DNA from 3 places in the Desulforapulum autotrophicum HRM2 genome. Region 3 is predicted to be linked to each of the others. Evidence: riboswitches for the same ligand, from Rfam matches in the RefSeq annotation. Region 3 holds a riboswitch; each other region holds the start of a gene.
What was found. A riboswitch is a leader RNA that binds a small molecule or an ion and turns the genes downstream of it on or off. The one in region 3 is predicted to bind thiamine pyrophosphate.
Positions count from the first base shown of each region.

Region 1: linked by a shared signal. The riboswitch ahead of HRM2_RS18805 (hydroxyethylthiazole kinase) and the one ahead of HRM2_RS02130 (ABC transporter ATP-binding protein) in region 3 are both predicted to bind thiamine pyrophosphate.
Region 2: linked by a shared signal. The riboswitch ahead of HRM2_RS11210 (thiamine ABC transporter substrate-binding protein) and the one ahead of HRM2_RS02130 (ABC transporter ATP-binding protein) in region 3 are both predicted to bind thiamine pyrophosphate.

Region 1 covers NC_012108.1:4,278,198-4,283,084, forward strand. The annotation lists gene HRM2_RS18795 (quaternary amine ABC transporter ATP-binding protein) at 1-119, shown strand, start outside; gene HRM2_RS18800 (Nramp family divalent metal transporter) at 377-1,603, opposite strand; gene HRM2_RS18805 (hydroxyethylthiazole kinase) at 1,712-2,590, opposite strand; TPP riboswitch at 2,812-2,917, opposite strand; gene HRM2_RS18810 (sensor histidine kinase) at 3,237-4,887, shown strand, end outside.
Region 2 covers NC_012108.1:2,559,868-2,564,754, forward strand. The annotation lists gene lon (endopeptidase La) at 1-598, opposite strand, end outside; gene HRM2_RS11205 (hypothetical protein) at 815-1,129, opposite strand; TPP riboswitch at 1,361-1,463, shown strand; gene HRM2_RS11210 (thiamine ABC transporter substrate-binding protein) at 1,540-2,643, shown strand; gene HRM2_RS11215 (ABC transporter permease) at 2,622-4,295, shown strand; gene HRM2_RS27075 (ABC transporter ATP-binding protein) at 4,295-4,887, shown strand, end outside.
Region 3 covers NC_012108.1:498,064-502,950, forward strand. The annotation lists gene HRM2_RS02120 (ABC transporter substrate-binding protein) at 1-769, opposite strand, end outside; gene HRM2_RS02125 (ABC transporter permease) at 798-1,547, opposite strand; gene HRM2_RS02130 (ABC transporter ATP-binding protein) at 1,534-2,286, opposite strand; TPP riboswitch at 2,335-2,452, opposite strand; gene HRM2_RS02135 (GIY-YIG nuclease family protein) at 2,574-2,894, shown strand; gene HRM2_RS02140 (STAS domain-containing protein) at 2,985-3,293, shown strand; gene HRM2_RS02145 (hypothetical protein) at 3,350-3,643, shown strand; tRNA gene HRM2_RS02150 (tRNA-Pro) at 3,784-3,860, opposite strand; gene tig (trigger factor) at 4,231-4,887, shown strand, end outside.

The sequences.
Region 1 (4,887 bases), 1.8 Mb from region 3:
TTAAGGACAGCCGTTTCCCCCTGGCAGTGGTGGACGACACCAACCGGCTCAAGGGGGTGATCGTTCGCGGGCAGTTGATCGCTGCGGTTGCCGAACGGGGAACAGGGCCCGGGGAGTGATCGGGAAGACCTGTTTGCGTGTCATTAGGATCCCCTGACATTGTATTCTTTTTGTCACTCGTCGTTACAATCTACCCCCCACGAAGAATTTTTTGAAGGGAATAAAAATGATCTGAAAAAATCTAATATTGTCTTGAAGAGAACAACCCAAACGGCCGTCCAGAATTCCATTTCTGGACGGCCGTTTTGACTGGGTGTGGGAATGGGTGAATCGATAAAACAGCACATTATGATCTGCACAAACACCTTTGAGAACCTTAAAAAATATGGACCACCCATTTTACGGCAAGAAAGAGGGTGACCATCAGCGCCGTACCGCCACCGATGTTGAGCAGCCAGCCGTTCTTGTTTTCTCTGGCCCAGGATTTGTCATTGAGTAATTTCATAAAGATTGCCACAAACAGCGGGGTTCCCACAAAAGACAAGGCCAGCATGAGCATCAGAAGCGCCACTGGTTTTCCGGGTAGAAAGGCCCCAGGCAAGGCAATGAGGCACCCGGCAAGAATAATCCCCCTGTATTTCTTTCCCCCGGATTTTAAATCCCACCGCATTTTATCCCCGACAACATAGGATGCCGCAATAAAGGTAGGCATAATGGTTGAAAAAACGGCGCACCAGATACCCAGGCAGAAAAAGCCATGGGCATATTCTCCCAGAATCGGCTTGATGGCATTGGCCATCTCAAAAAGGGTGGATACTTGGATACCAGCAGGGTTGAGTACGCATGCACCGGTGAGGTAAATGGCCGTACAATAGAGGCCAAAGGCACCCAGGAGCGAAACGGCCGTGTCGGCCAGGGCCAGATTCAGATCCTTTGTCGTCCATCCCCTTTCATGGACGGTATAGGTCTGCATGGAGAGTATGGTCACATGGATGGATCCCCCCATGATGGCCGTCATCATCACGATTTCAGCCGGGCCAAAATTGGCAAAATCCGGAACAAGTCCCCCCATCATCGCACCCAGATCAGGTCGTGCAATAAAAAGGGTGGCAATAAAACAGATGACCAGGAGGGAAACCACCACCTTACAGATCTTTTCAATAATTTTATAGCCCCCCAGGGCAACCAGTCCATAAAAAACAGCCACGAAAAAAACGCCCCACAGTGAGGAAGTCAAGCCGGTTACAAATTCCGTCACCGCCACCAGGACCTTCAACAGAACCACATTGCAAAGCCAGATAACCACAAGGGCATCCAAGGCCACAAACCAGGCCAGACCCTTGCCCCATTTTTCTTCAACAATGGAGACAATGCCCTTGCCGCCAATCAATGCGGTTTTCGCTGCCATATACTGGCAGACAAAGGCCAGCACAACACTCAAGACAATGACCCACAAAAATCCATAACCGTAAATGCCGCCGGCTTTGGCAACACTTAATGTGGTACCGGGGCCTGCTGCCACGGCGCTGATGAGCCATGCAGGGCCAAAGCCAGACAACATCCCTTGAATGCGTGATTTTTTTATTTTTTCAACATGTTCCATGGTTTTTCCAAATTATTCTTGATTATATTCTTGTTTAATTGGGCTGGGGCCCCCCTGCCCGTCCATCACAAACGAATCCGTGGCACGACCAGGTTTCCGGATGATATCTCAGGATGCCGTGGATTCCACCTTCAGCCGTGCCGCCAGGTTTTTTTCGTTCATATTGTACAGAGCGTCCATGAAATGGGGCATGAAAGTGCCAGGCCCCGAGGCCTTTTCCGCGGCAAGCTCACCGGCAATGGCGGCAACGGCAGATGCAGCAACGGCCGCGTCAAAACCATTGTCCGTCACGGCATAAAAGGCCGCGGTCAGGGCCGAAAGGATACACCCTGTTCCGGTGACGGAATTCATCAGGGGGGTGCCATTGTCAAGGATCATCCGCCGGCCCGGAGCCAGGATCATATCTTTTTGTCCGCTGACGATGAGAGATGACGCTGAAACCAGAATGGACGGCCAACCGGGTTCGTCGGTCCCGGTTTCTTCACCGTCTCCATGGGTTCGGCCATGCCCCGCCAGGATCTGCCTGGCATGTTCCAGATCCAGGGTGTTGTCAATGCCCCTTGTTGTGTAATTTGTACCTGTGAGGGAACAGACCTCCGAGGCATTGCCCCGGATTATCTTGCGGGGGGCAAGGGCGAAAAGGGCCTTGGCAATACCGGTCCTGTAGGCACCGGCACCGGATCCAACAGGATCTAACACAACGGGTTTATCCATCCTGGCGGCCAGGGTCATGAGGGTTTTCATCACCTCAATCCGCCCTTTAACCGGGGTACCCATGTTAATGCACAGGGCATCTGAAATTTTTGACATGTAGGCGGCGTCCTCCTGGGCCCAGGACATGGTGGGAGATGCTCCCAGGGCCAGCAGGGCATTGGCCGTCTGATTCATTACCACGAAATTTGTGACCACATGGACCAGGGGTTTCTGGTCACGGATTCTGGCGCACAGCTCGAAAATACCATGGACCAGGGTTTGGTGTTCAATCATAGAATTTCCATTAACAAAGGATAACGTCGGATTATTTCCTTCATTATCCATAAATATTTAAATCATTAAATATGGGGAACAGGATGGAATAAAGACAAGAGACCGTTGTAAGTTTCAGAAAAATCGGCACTGGAGCAGGCCATTTTTTAGGGCCATCTCCCATGCTTATTTGAAAATTCACAAAGGAAATGGACAGAAACTCACAAGGAAGATATCATTTGAAAAATAAATATCAGCTTCCCTACGTCGGAATTATCCGCATCAGGTTCCAAGGGACAGGATCATTACAATCCTTCTCAGCCACTGTCAGCGCCCCCAGCAAACACAATTTTTAACCTTGAGATTATGGCCATTAGGAAAACACTTGTCAACCCATTTAATAAGCCCTCCCCCTAAAGTAAATTCCGATCAGATTCGCAATTATTCTAAATCCATTTCTCAAATCCTCGAAATTCGTTGTTCTCAAACCTGCAAATCCGGGCAGGCCCTCCGTTAATCCCCAGGGAAGATAGGGCCATATTTAAATACGATATCAATGTCTTACTCAATTAAGAAAGCAAATAGAAACCCCTCCGACGACAATGGCACGACCATTGCTATCCCAGGTATAAGGAACAACATTAACCCACGCAGAAGAGGAATGACCATGGCCCCAACCCGCCCAGGAAACAAACAACCGACTGCGATAAAACCGCCCAGGGATGCAGGGGTAAACCCGGGCATTTCTGAAGAACTTCTAAAGACAAGGGCCTATTTCAACCGGCTGAAAATCCGCCTGGGTCTGGGCGTTCTGGCCTGCTTCATCATTCCCCATGTGCTTCTTTCCGTCTATTTCCACTGTCAGTTTACAACGGCATTGAAAAAAACAGGCAAGATCAACATCGAGGCCCTGGCAAAGAGCCAGCGCAACATTGTGGATCTGTTCTTAAGGGAACGGGAGATGAACCTTCGTAACCTGTTTTACTCACGGGAATTCACCCCCGACCCCACCGACCAGAAGATGCTCTACTTTCTTCAGACCCTGAACCACTTCAGCGATGCCTTTGTGGACGTAGGGTTTTTAAACCACCTGGGCGTCCAGACTGGCTATGCAGGACCTTTTCCAGCCCTTCTCAACAAAAACTACCGAAAGGAAGCATGGTTTTCCACCCTTTTGGCCCAGGAAAAAGATTATGTGATCACAAACGTCTATCTTGGATTCAGAAACAAACCCCACTTTACCATCGCCGTAAAGCTAACCATTAACAACCGTGTCTGCATCATGCGATCCACCCTGGACCCAGACAAGTTCTACATGTTTTTAAGATCCATCGGCAAGGTCAGTGAGGTTGAGACCACCCTTGTGAACCAGGCAGGAACCTACCAGCTTGTGGACCCCTTAAAGGCCAATGTTCTTGAACGTTCCACCTACCTTCCCCCCAGGGATGTTCCCACCGGAATCTATGAGATCAAAGATGAAAACGGGGTGATGCTCACGGCCCATGCCTGGCTCACCGAAGCCCCTTGGGCACTGATCATCAGCCAGCCCCTCAAAATCATCCACGCCCAGATGTACAAGACCCGCAACGCCATGATCATCAACCTATCCATTATCACGATTTTTCTGGCACTTGTGATCTGGATCACGGCAAGCCGCCTCATGAACCGGGCCCAGAGAATAGCCGAAGAGAGCATTCAGCTCCAGACCCAGCTCATCCATGCCTCAAAGCTTGCCTCGGTGGGTGAACTTGCCACAGGCGTGGCCCATGAAATCAACAATCCCCTTGCCATCATCACCTCCACGGTGGGCGTGGTCCGGGATATGCTCAATCCTGAATTCAACCTGGATTCAAGCCCAGGGGCCATTGTCAAAGAACTTAAAACCATTGAGTCAGCAGCCTTCAGGGCCAGCAGAATCACCCGGCAACTCCTGGACTTTGGCAGAAAGAACGAGCCCAAGAAGGAAATGCACAACATCAACAACATCCTTGAAACGGTGCGCCATGGCCTCACAAAACACCGCTTTGACCTTGCCGACATCAAAATTGAAACAAACTATGCCCAGAACCTTCCCGACATCAAAATTGATGCAGACCAGATCTCCCAGGTTTTTCTAAACCTTCTCAACAATGCCGAGGACGCCATCAAAGACAAAGGCACCATCACCATCTCCACGGACTTTGACAATGAGTTCGTTCGAGTCATGATCCAGGACACAGGAGAAGGCATGCCTTTGGAACGAATCAAGGAAATCTTCAATCCCTTTTACACGACCAAAGAGGCCGGGAAGGGTACAGGCCTGGGGCTTAGTATTTCCC
Region 2 (4,887 bases), 2.1 Mb from region 3:
CAAAATCAGAGAGCAATGAGGGCTCGTTGGGGGTGAATCTTGAAAGATAAAGCTTGAGCTCTTCGTTGTACAGTGGATTCAGGGGTAACAGATCCTTGATGGCCTTGATCACGGTAATCGAGTAGGCCTTCAGGCGTTCCTCATCCTCTTCAGGGCTCTTGGGATAATTGACAAGGGCCATGAACGGCGGTTCTTTACTGATCCATTGAATGATTTTGAACCGTTTTAATCCCTGGGCAACGAATTGAATTTTGTCTTCGACCTCCTGGACTTGATGGAGTTGAACAACGCACCCGATTTCCGGGAAAATATCCGCTGAAAGTTTTCCCTCTTCGAGTTTTTCAACATAGCAGAGTCCAAGGACCATGTGACCGGACATACCCACTCGTTTGATGGTTTCTTTCCAGCGTGCCATGTTGACCATGATGGGTTGAGCCTGGGCAGGGAAAAAGGGTCGTTCAAGCATGGGGAGTATGTAAAGCTTGTCCGGTAGTATATTCTGGGGTAGTGCCAGCGTTCCTGACGGATTTTTGGACTGGTTCTGATTTTCGTTCTCTTCGTTGACAACTTCAGGAATGATGGAGTCTTGATCACCCATGGTCACCTCCACTTGTAAGTAAATTTAACGGTCAAATTTTTTGACCATGATTTCAGACTGAACTTGAAGAAGATTAGTCATGCATAAATTATGTGTCAAGTTATTCTTGTGCGAGATCCTACTGCCGGGTCTATATTTGAGGTGACAGGCAAAGAAGCGGAGACGATCTCTCCGCTCCCCTGGGGTTGATAAAAAAGAAGAGTTGTCGTGGAAGATTTATTTCGGAACGATGTCTGACTCGAGTTTCTTTGAAATTTCAAGTGCCTTGTTCAGGGCCTCGTTGATTTTAAAGAATTGAATCTTGAGCGTTTTTAAAGATGCAGGGGTGGCGGTGATGGCTTCGGTTCCTTTAAATACTTTGGCAAGTTCCTGGGATCGTTCTGAGAACTGGACAAGCTTATTGGAAAAGGCGTCAATTTCAACGGCCCATTGTTTTCTTTCTTCACCTGAAAAATTGATCGGTGCATTTCCGGTTCCTTTGATCAGATCGTCAATTTGATAGTCTTCAGGATTTGCGATGATTTCGTACATGTTAGATTCCTCCCTAAAGGGTTTTTTACCAGGTGTATCTTACGTACTCCTCATATCTATATTTAAATTATATTTTCATGGACCATTGAAGTCAAGGCCGAATATGGGGTATGAAAATTCTCATTTTGTAATGATCATATCAATCGCGAAACCATTATTACCGATTGGATTTGATACCTGTGCACTGGATTAGCTCTTGACAGTGCATGGAAATAGATTTAATTAACCAACTTATAGATAGGCGGGAGCAAGCTGTTTGCTGAGAGGGGAATCATTCCCGACCGCATGACCTGATCCGGGTAATGCCGGCGTAGGAACCGAAGACATTAGTCAGCCATCACCGGTTCTTTATGTCACCAGAACCAGGGATGGTTTTTTTTATGTTTTTTTATCAAAGAGGGATTCATCTTATGATACCCATCGTTCGCACGTCCCCATACCGACCGATTCTTGCAGCTGTTTTTGCAGCTATTTCAGTGTTGATGATTATTTCCATAACCGGCTGTTCAAAGGATGATTCAAACGACAAGGCCGTCAAGGCCGATGGGATCCAGGAAATCACCCTCATGACCCATGACAGTTTCTCGGCAAGTACCGATGTTATCCAGGCCTTTGAACAGGCAAACCATGCTAAAATAATTTTTTTAAAATCAGGGGATGCGGGAGAGGCGCTTAACAAGGCGATTCTTTCAAAAAACAACCCCATTGCCGACATCTTTTACGGGGTGGACAATACCTTTTTGACCCGGGCCCTTTCAGAGAATATCTTTGTTGCCCATGACTCTCCCCTGCTTGACCGTTTGCCTGAATCGTTACGGCTTGATCCTGAGAACAGGCTCATCCCAGTGGATTTCGGGGACGTGTGCATCAACTTTGACATTGCCTGGTTTAAACAGAGAAACCTGGATCCCCCTGTCTGTCTGGAAGATCTTCTGGCGCCAAGGTTTAAAGATCTTGTTGTGGTGGAAAATCCAGCCACCTCATCCCCGGGGCTGGCCTTTTTACTGGCCACGGTGGCACGGTTCGGACAAACAGGCTACCTTGATTTCTGGAAGGGGATGAAGCAGAACCAAGTGATGATCACAAGCGGGTGGAAAGAGGCCTACTGGGGTCAGTTTACCGCTGCCTCCAAGGGAACAAGACCCGTTGTGGTCAGCTATGCCTCAAGCCCTGCTGCCGAGGTCTATTATGCAAAAAATCCCATGGACAAGGCGCCCACCGGGGTTATGGTCGACAATGGCGCAGCTTTTCGCCAGGTTGAATTTGCAGGGATATTAAAGGGAACAAAGAAGCTTGAACTTGCCGGAAAACTCATGGATTTTCTTGTGTCCAAAACCTTTCAGGAAGATATTCCCCTGCAGATGTTTGTCTTTCCTGCAAACAAGGAGGCCGTTTTGCCCGATGTGTTTAAAAAACATGCTGTTATCACTGATCAACCTGCAAGACTGGACTATGACATCATATCGAAAAACCGGGAATCCTGGATAATCAATTGGACAGAATTAATGCTTTAAACAAAATTAAGGCTTTAAGGGGTGAGTTGGAGTCCCTTATCCCATGGGGTGTGGCTCTTATTCCCCTAATCTTTCTGGGAGTATTTTATTTCTACCCCCTGGCCGGGATTTTTTTTAGAAGTTTTTTCCAGGAACAGGTATTTTCCCTGGCATCGTTTTTAGACCTTGCAGGATCCAGACGGATTACAGGGATTGTCTGGTTTACCCTGTGGCAGGCCGGGGTTTCGACCCTTTTGACCCTGGCCCTTGCCCTGCCGTGCGCCTATGTCATGGCAACCTACAGATTCAGGGGAAAAAAACTGATCATGACCCTTGCCACCATTCCCTTTGTGCTTCCTACCATTGTGGTTGCTGCGGCATTCCAGGCGTTGCTGGGAGCCAACGGCCTTGTTAAGGGCATCAACCTTGAACATACCATGGGCATGATTTTCCTGGCCCATGCCTTTTACAACTTCAGTGTTGTGCTGAGGATCACCACAAGCTTCTGGTCTTTTTTGCAGAGTCAGATGAGCGAGGCCGCTTCCATGCTAGGAGCAACGCCTGCCCGGACCTTTTTCAGCGTTACCCTGCCGCTGTTGCGGCCGGCCATTACAGCATCGGCCATCCTTGTTTTTATTTTCTGCTTTTCAAGTTTTGGCGTGATCCTCATCCTTGGCGGTGCCGGATTCTCAACGGTGGAGGTGGAGATCTACCGCCAGGCAGCCCACCTGTTTAACCTGCCCGGGGCAGCCGTTCTCTCGTTGTTTCAGATCTGCTGTACGTTTGCAATGATGTGGGTATACACTCTTTTACAACGAAAGGTGCCCACCTTTACGCCCCAGGCTGCAACACTGTCCCTGAAACCGGTCAAAACCATTAACGAAGGGTTCATGGTTGCAGGCTGCGTTGCGTTTATACTGCTCTTTTGTCTTGGGCCCATGGCCGCCCTGGTCGTTAAATCCCTTGTACTGGAAGGCCATTTTTCCCTGGCTTTTTACCGGGAACTTTTCCACAACACCTCGGGGTCCCTTTTTTATGTTTCGCCGGTGCGGGCCATTTCCAACTCCCTGATGTTCGGGGTTGCCACCCTTGCCCTTGCCGTGGTTGTAGGCGTGTGTGCGGCATTTGCCATCCTCCGGAACAGACACAGATTCGCCTCGATCCTTGATCCGATTTTCATGTTGCCCCTGTCAACCTCGGCCGTGACCCTGGGGTTCGGCATCATCATCACCCTTGACCGGCCCCCTTTGAATTTAAGAACTTCGGTGATGCTGGTGCCCATCGCCCATACCCTGGTGGCCTTTCCCTTTGTGGTTCGTTCGGTTCTTCCGGTCATTTCATCGATTCCCCAATCCCTGAGGGAGGCTGCAGCCCTTCTTGGAGCCGTCCCTTCCAGGGTCTGGTTCCATGTGGATTTGCCCATCATGGCAAGGGCCATAACTGCCGGGGCCGTGTTTGCGTTTACCATGAGCCTTGGTGAATTCGGGGCCACCCTTTTTATTGCACGTCCTGAAATGGCCACCATGCCCGTTGCCATCTATCGTTTTCTGGGGCAGCCAGGAATAATGAACTACGGCCAGGCCATGGCTGTCTCTTCCATGCTCATGGGGGTGACGGCAATGGGGTTTTTTTTCATTGAACGCTTCAGACCCTTTGGCCATGGTGGATTCTGATGGATGAGTTTGTTTTAAGCCATATATGCAAGAGCATGGGGGCCTACGGCGCCCTTACAGACATCACCCTGGCCGTCCATAGGGGGGAGCGGATCTGTCTGCTTGGCCCCTCGGGCTGTGGCAAGACCACACTCCTGCGGGTGGCAGCAGGCCTGGAGCAACCCGATGCGGGGGATGTGATTTTCCAGGGAGGGAGCATAATGAAGATCCCCCCCCACCGGCGTAACTTTGGCATGATGTTCCAGGATTTTGCCCTTTTTCCCCATCGAAATATTTTTGACAATATCGCCTTTGGCCTTGAGATGAAAAAAGAGAAAAAGGCCGTGATCAACCGTCGGGTGACCCAGATGCTGGAACTTGTAAATCTTGAAGATTACGGCCATCGCCGGGTGGATGAGCTTTCCGGCGGAGAGCGCCAGAGAGTGGCCCTTGCAAGGACACTTGCACCGTCCCCGGACCTTGTGATGCTCGATGAACCCCTTGGCTCCCTTGACCGGCTTCTCCGGGAACGGTTGCTGGCCGATTTGTGTCACATCCTTACCCAAACCCGGGTGACCACTATTTTTGTCACCCACGATCAGAACGAAGCCTT
Region 3 (4,887 bases):
CCTCTGGCACGGCTTTAAGGTAAAGCTTGAGGGCGGTCGTCGGGTCTGTCTCAAGCTGGGCCATGGCAAGCTGTATGGCCTTTGTAAACTTGTGGATGGCGGCCTCTTTTTTGGCCAGGGTTTTTGATCCGGCCACAAAGATCAGCTCTTCATAATCGGGGATTCCGTTGTTTTCCAGCTCAAAGAATCTGGCCGTGTATCCCTGTTGCTTCATGACCACGGTTTCATAGGTCTTAAAGGGCCCCATGACGGCGTCCACCTTGCCGGAGACCAGGGCGGGTAAAATGGTAAATCCCACATTTATCGGGGTGTAGTTCTTGACGCCGTTGAGGTTGGCAAAGGCGTGGAGCAGCACATCCATAAGGCCGGGGACGGTATATCCGATGTTCTTGCCGGACAGGTCGGCAGGTGTTTTTATGGTTTTGTCCAGGAACAGCAGGGTGGTCAGGGGGTGGATGACCAGGGGGGCCACGGCCTTGAGATCAAGGCCCTGGTCCGCTGCAATGATGGTCTGGGGCTGGTAGGAAACGGCCAGATCCACCTGTCCTGCTGCGGCAAGTTTCAGGCCATCGGATGTCTCTGACGGGGTAATGATCTCCACGGTAAGCCCCTGATCTTTAAAGTATCCCGATTCCTGGGCCAGGTAAATGGGCAGGTGGTCCACATTGGGAAACCAGTCTAACATGAGTTTTAGTTGTTCTGCCCCCATAACCGGTACTGCAGCCAGGAGAATGAGGGTTGAAATGACCAGGATGATTCGTTTTTTCATTGTGATTTCCTTATCGATAGGGGTTAAGTTACTTCCATTTTACGACGTTCTTTTCAACCTGACCCACCAGAATCCAGAGGCCCAGGCCCATGGCTGTCAGCCAGAGAATGGCGGCAAAGACCAGATCCGTCTGGAGGCGTGCATTGGCCTGGATCATGAGATATCCCAGGCCCTGCTGGGCCCCGACCCATTCCCCGATGACAGCACCGATGGTGGCCACGGTGACGCCCACCCGCAGGCCTGAAAAAAACCGGGGCAGGGCCCAGGGCCAGTAGAGCATTCGCAGCTTCTGGAAAAAACTGGCCCCCATGAGGCAGAACAATACCCTGAATTCGGGATCACAGCTTTTTAATCCAGACAAAAGGCTGACGGTAATGGGGAAAAATATAATTACCCATGCCATGAATACCTTGGATGCCATGCCATATCCCAGCCAGACCACCAGCAGGGGGGCCAGGGCAAACACCGGAATGGCCTGGGAGGCCACCAGAAAGGGGGTCAGCCCCCGTTCAAGTCCAGGGATGGCAAACATGAAAATGGCCAGGGGAATGGCCGTGGCCAGGGCAAGGCCGATGCCGGCCAGGATTTCGGTAAAGGTGACCAGGGCGTGGGGCCAGATAACAGGGGCCTTGATCAGGGCTGTTGCCGCAATATCCGAGGGTCGCGGCAGGATGAACCCCGGGACATCCATTATCCTGACCCCCAGCTCCCAGATGGCAAGAAGGCACAGGGCAAGGAGAGCTGCCAGGCCGTTGGCCTTGAAATTATCCACGGCCATGGGGCATGCCTTGCCTGAGCCGGTCCAGAACCCGGGTCTTGATGCCCAGCAGTTCCGGGTCGCTGAACTTTCTGGGTTTGGGTGATTCGGGTATAAATCGTTCAATGACGACCATGGGGCAGGGGCTTAACAGGCAGATTTCGTCTCCGAGAATCAATGCCTCTTCAATGTCATGGGTGATCATGAGGATGGTTTTTTTGAATTCAGACTGGAGCATGAGCAGCAGAAACTGCAGTTCCCTTCGGGTAATGGCATCCAGGGCAGACAAGGGTTCATCCAAAAGGATGAGATCCCTTTCAAACATGAGGGTCCGGACCAGGGCACAGCGCTGTCGCATGCCACCGGAAACCTGGTCGGGATAATGGGTTTCAAATCCATTGAGCCCCAGGCGGTGGAATAAGCGGTCGGCTGTTTGTCGTGCCCGGGTCGGGTCCTGCCGGTCTTTTCCAGTTCTGGCCGGCAACAGGCTGTTTTCCATGAGGGTGAACCAGGGCAGCAGCAGATCCTTTTGCTGCATATAGGCCCCAAGGTCCTGGAGGTGGGGCTGAGGCTTTCCCTTCCAGGTGATTCGGCCCCGGTCCAGGGGCGTCACCCCGGTGAGTCCGTCAAACAGGGTGGACTTTCCGCATCCGGATGGCCCCACCAGCACTTTGAACTGCCCCGGTTCGACCGTGAGGGTGAAATTTGAAAAAATCAGTCGGTTGCCAAAGGATTTGGCGGCACCAATGACTTCAAACATGGTCGTTTCCTTGAAATTTTTTATTAAAATGCGTACGACCGCAGGTGGGATGGGGGAAAGGGGCTTTCCTTCGCCGATATGAGCCGGATCAGGTTCCAGGGGTCGAAACAAGGGTTGCTTTTTGTTTCCTCTCAGCCGAATACCTTCGACTCCCCCAGCCTTCCATTGACGCCGCAATAGTTGGGGGGAAGGTAGCACGCCTGTCAGAGCTCTGTCAAATACCCTTTCCCCTGTTGACTGAAAAAACCAGGGTGGTATAAATATAGAATTATCGTATAGGAGGTTACATGGTCTGGAATGTCTATCTTTTGAGGTGTAATGACGGTTCATTGTACTGCGGTGTTACAACGGATGTTGCGGCCCGCGTTGCAACACACAATGACGGAAAGGGGGCCAAATATACCCGGTCCAGGCTGCCTGTGACCCTGGTTGCCGTCAGCCCTGATTTTACAAAACAGAGGGCGTTTCAGTTTGAGTACCGCGTAAAACAGCTTCGAGCCCATGAAAAGTGTGATGTGGTGATGAAGGGGAAATGTGGGGGTTCTGGTCGGAGAATTAAGAAAAACATGGGTGTGGTGAATAAATCGGTTCAGGAACTTGATAAGTGACAGCCTAGATGGTACTCATGGATTGTTGTTTTAAACTATTTGTGATACATTCATAAAATAGCGAATATCATATTTTTACGGGAGAGAATTATGAGTGAAATTGTCAGGGATGGTGATACGACAGTGGTAAGGCCGGGCATTGATATTGTTGCCTCCATGGCAGAAGACTTCAAGCGGGAACTTTTCTCTGCAATCAATGATAATCCTGGTGATCTTGTCATTGATCTTGCAGGTGTTGAGATGGTTGATTCTGTTGGGATTGGTGTGATCATTGCGACCCACAACACCCTGGAGCAGGCCGGAAGAACTCTCAAGGTGATCAACGTTTCAAAGGATGTTTTTGGGCTGTTCAGTACCATGCGACTCAACAGGCGCTTTACCATTGAGAGTAATGCCTAGTGGGTGTGCCTCGCATGGAAAGACGACGGTTCCCCGCCTTTATTATAGCAGTGTTTATGGTTTTATCTGTTGCTGGGTGTGGTGACGATAACGGGAAGTATGAGGGTGTCGGGCGACTGGTGGCAGAGCGGAATCGTGCCAGGCTTGCACAGAGTGAAAATAAAAGACAGTCCCCAGTCCCGGATAAACCGTTGTCCTCCAACTCAATGGGTGTCAAATCATCAAAGGAAGTACTGGTTGAAGAGAATGTCAATATTGTGAGCTCCTCTTCAGGCAAGATCCTTGCTAGAGGGATCGCCTATCTGGATGAAAATGGAAAAATCATAACCATCCGTTTCGGAAAACAATAGTCTGTAAAATTCATTCAACGTGATTGCCTGAAGATTGTGTGGCGATTCAACTTCAGCGGGGAAAGTACGGGCTTGGCATGGGACTCAGATCGGAAACAACAAAGGGTTTCAGCAGTTTTGCTGAAACCCTTTTTTAACAATGGTCGGGGCGAGAGGATTCGAACCTCCGACATCCTGCTCCCAAAGCAGGCGCGCTACCAGGCTGCGCTACGCCCCGAAAAATACAATCAAAGCTTTTAGCACTGTTTCCGGGATTATGCAAGTCCAATCGGGAGTGACCCGTAAAAATTATCCGGTCGGCTGGCCCTGTCTCTCCATGGGCTGCATTTTTGTTCTGCAACGGGTGATTTTAGGTTGCCATGGTGTCGCAAAGTACTGAAATGCATTCTTTTTTTCAATTTTCTTGACACCCGCACATTTAAAGATTACCTTAATACATTTTACTTGGGGAACACATATTGAATGGCCCCGGTGGTTGAAACGATGGCAACAACATTAAAACAACATCAATAAGAGATGGCTTGATGCGCTTCAGGTTCCCCAGGGGACCCCGTGCTTAAGAGCCTTTTGGTACAGGAAGGGGAATAATGCAATTAAACATTGAAGAGAAAAGCTCGGTAAAGAAAGTCCTCCACATTGAAATCCCTAAGGAAGATGTGGCAAAGGAGCTGGACACAGCTTACAATGAGTTGAAAAAAACGGCCACGGTAAAAGGTTTCAGAAAGGGCAAGATTCCCCGGAAAATATTGGAGACACGGTTTTCAAAGGATGTGCACGCCGATCTTGTGCCCCATCTTGTTCAGAACGCTTTTTCCGAGGCCCTTGACGAGCACAAGTTCAATCTGGTGGGCGGTCCCCAGGTGGATCCACCTGAGCTAACCCCCGGGGAGGCCCTCAGCTTTGATATTTCAATTGAGGTGATGCCGGAACTTGAAGCTGTTGATTTCAAAGGGATCGAGCTGAAAAAGACCATGTATGAGGCAACGGACCAGGAGGTTGATGCCCAGATTCAGATGATTCGCAAAACCATGGCAACCAAGGAGAAGGTGACCGAGGAACGACCGGTCAAGGTCGAGGATTTTGTTCTCATTGATTACCAGGGCTTTGTCGATGGTGCCCCCTGTGACGCTGCCCCCAAGGTTGAAAATTATGTCATGGCCATTGGTAGCAACACCCTGCCTGCTGAGTTCTCAGAAAAGCTGCTGGGCGCCATCCCTGTGAAAGAGATGGATATCGATGTTGTT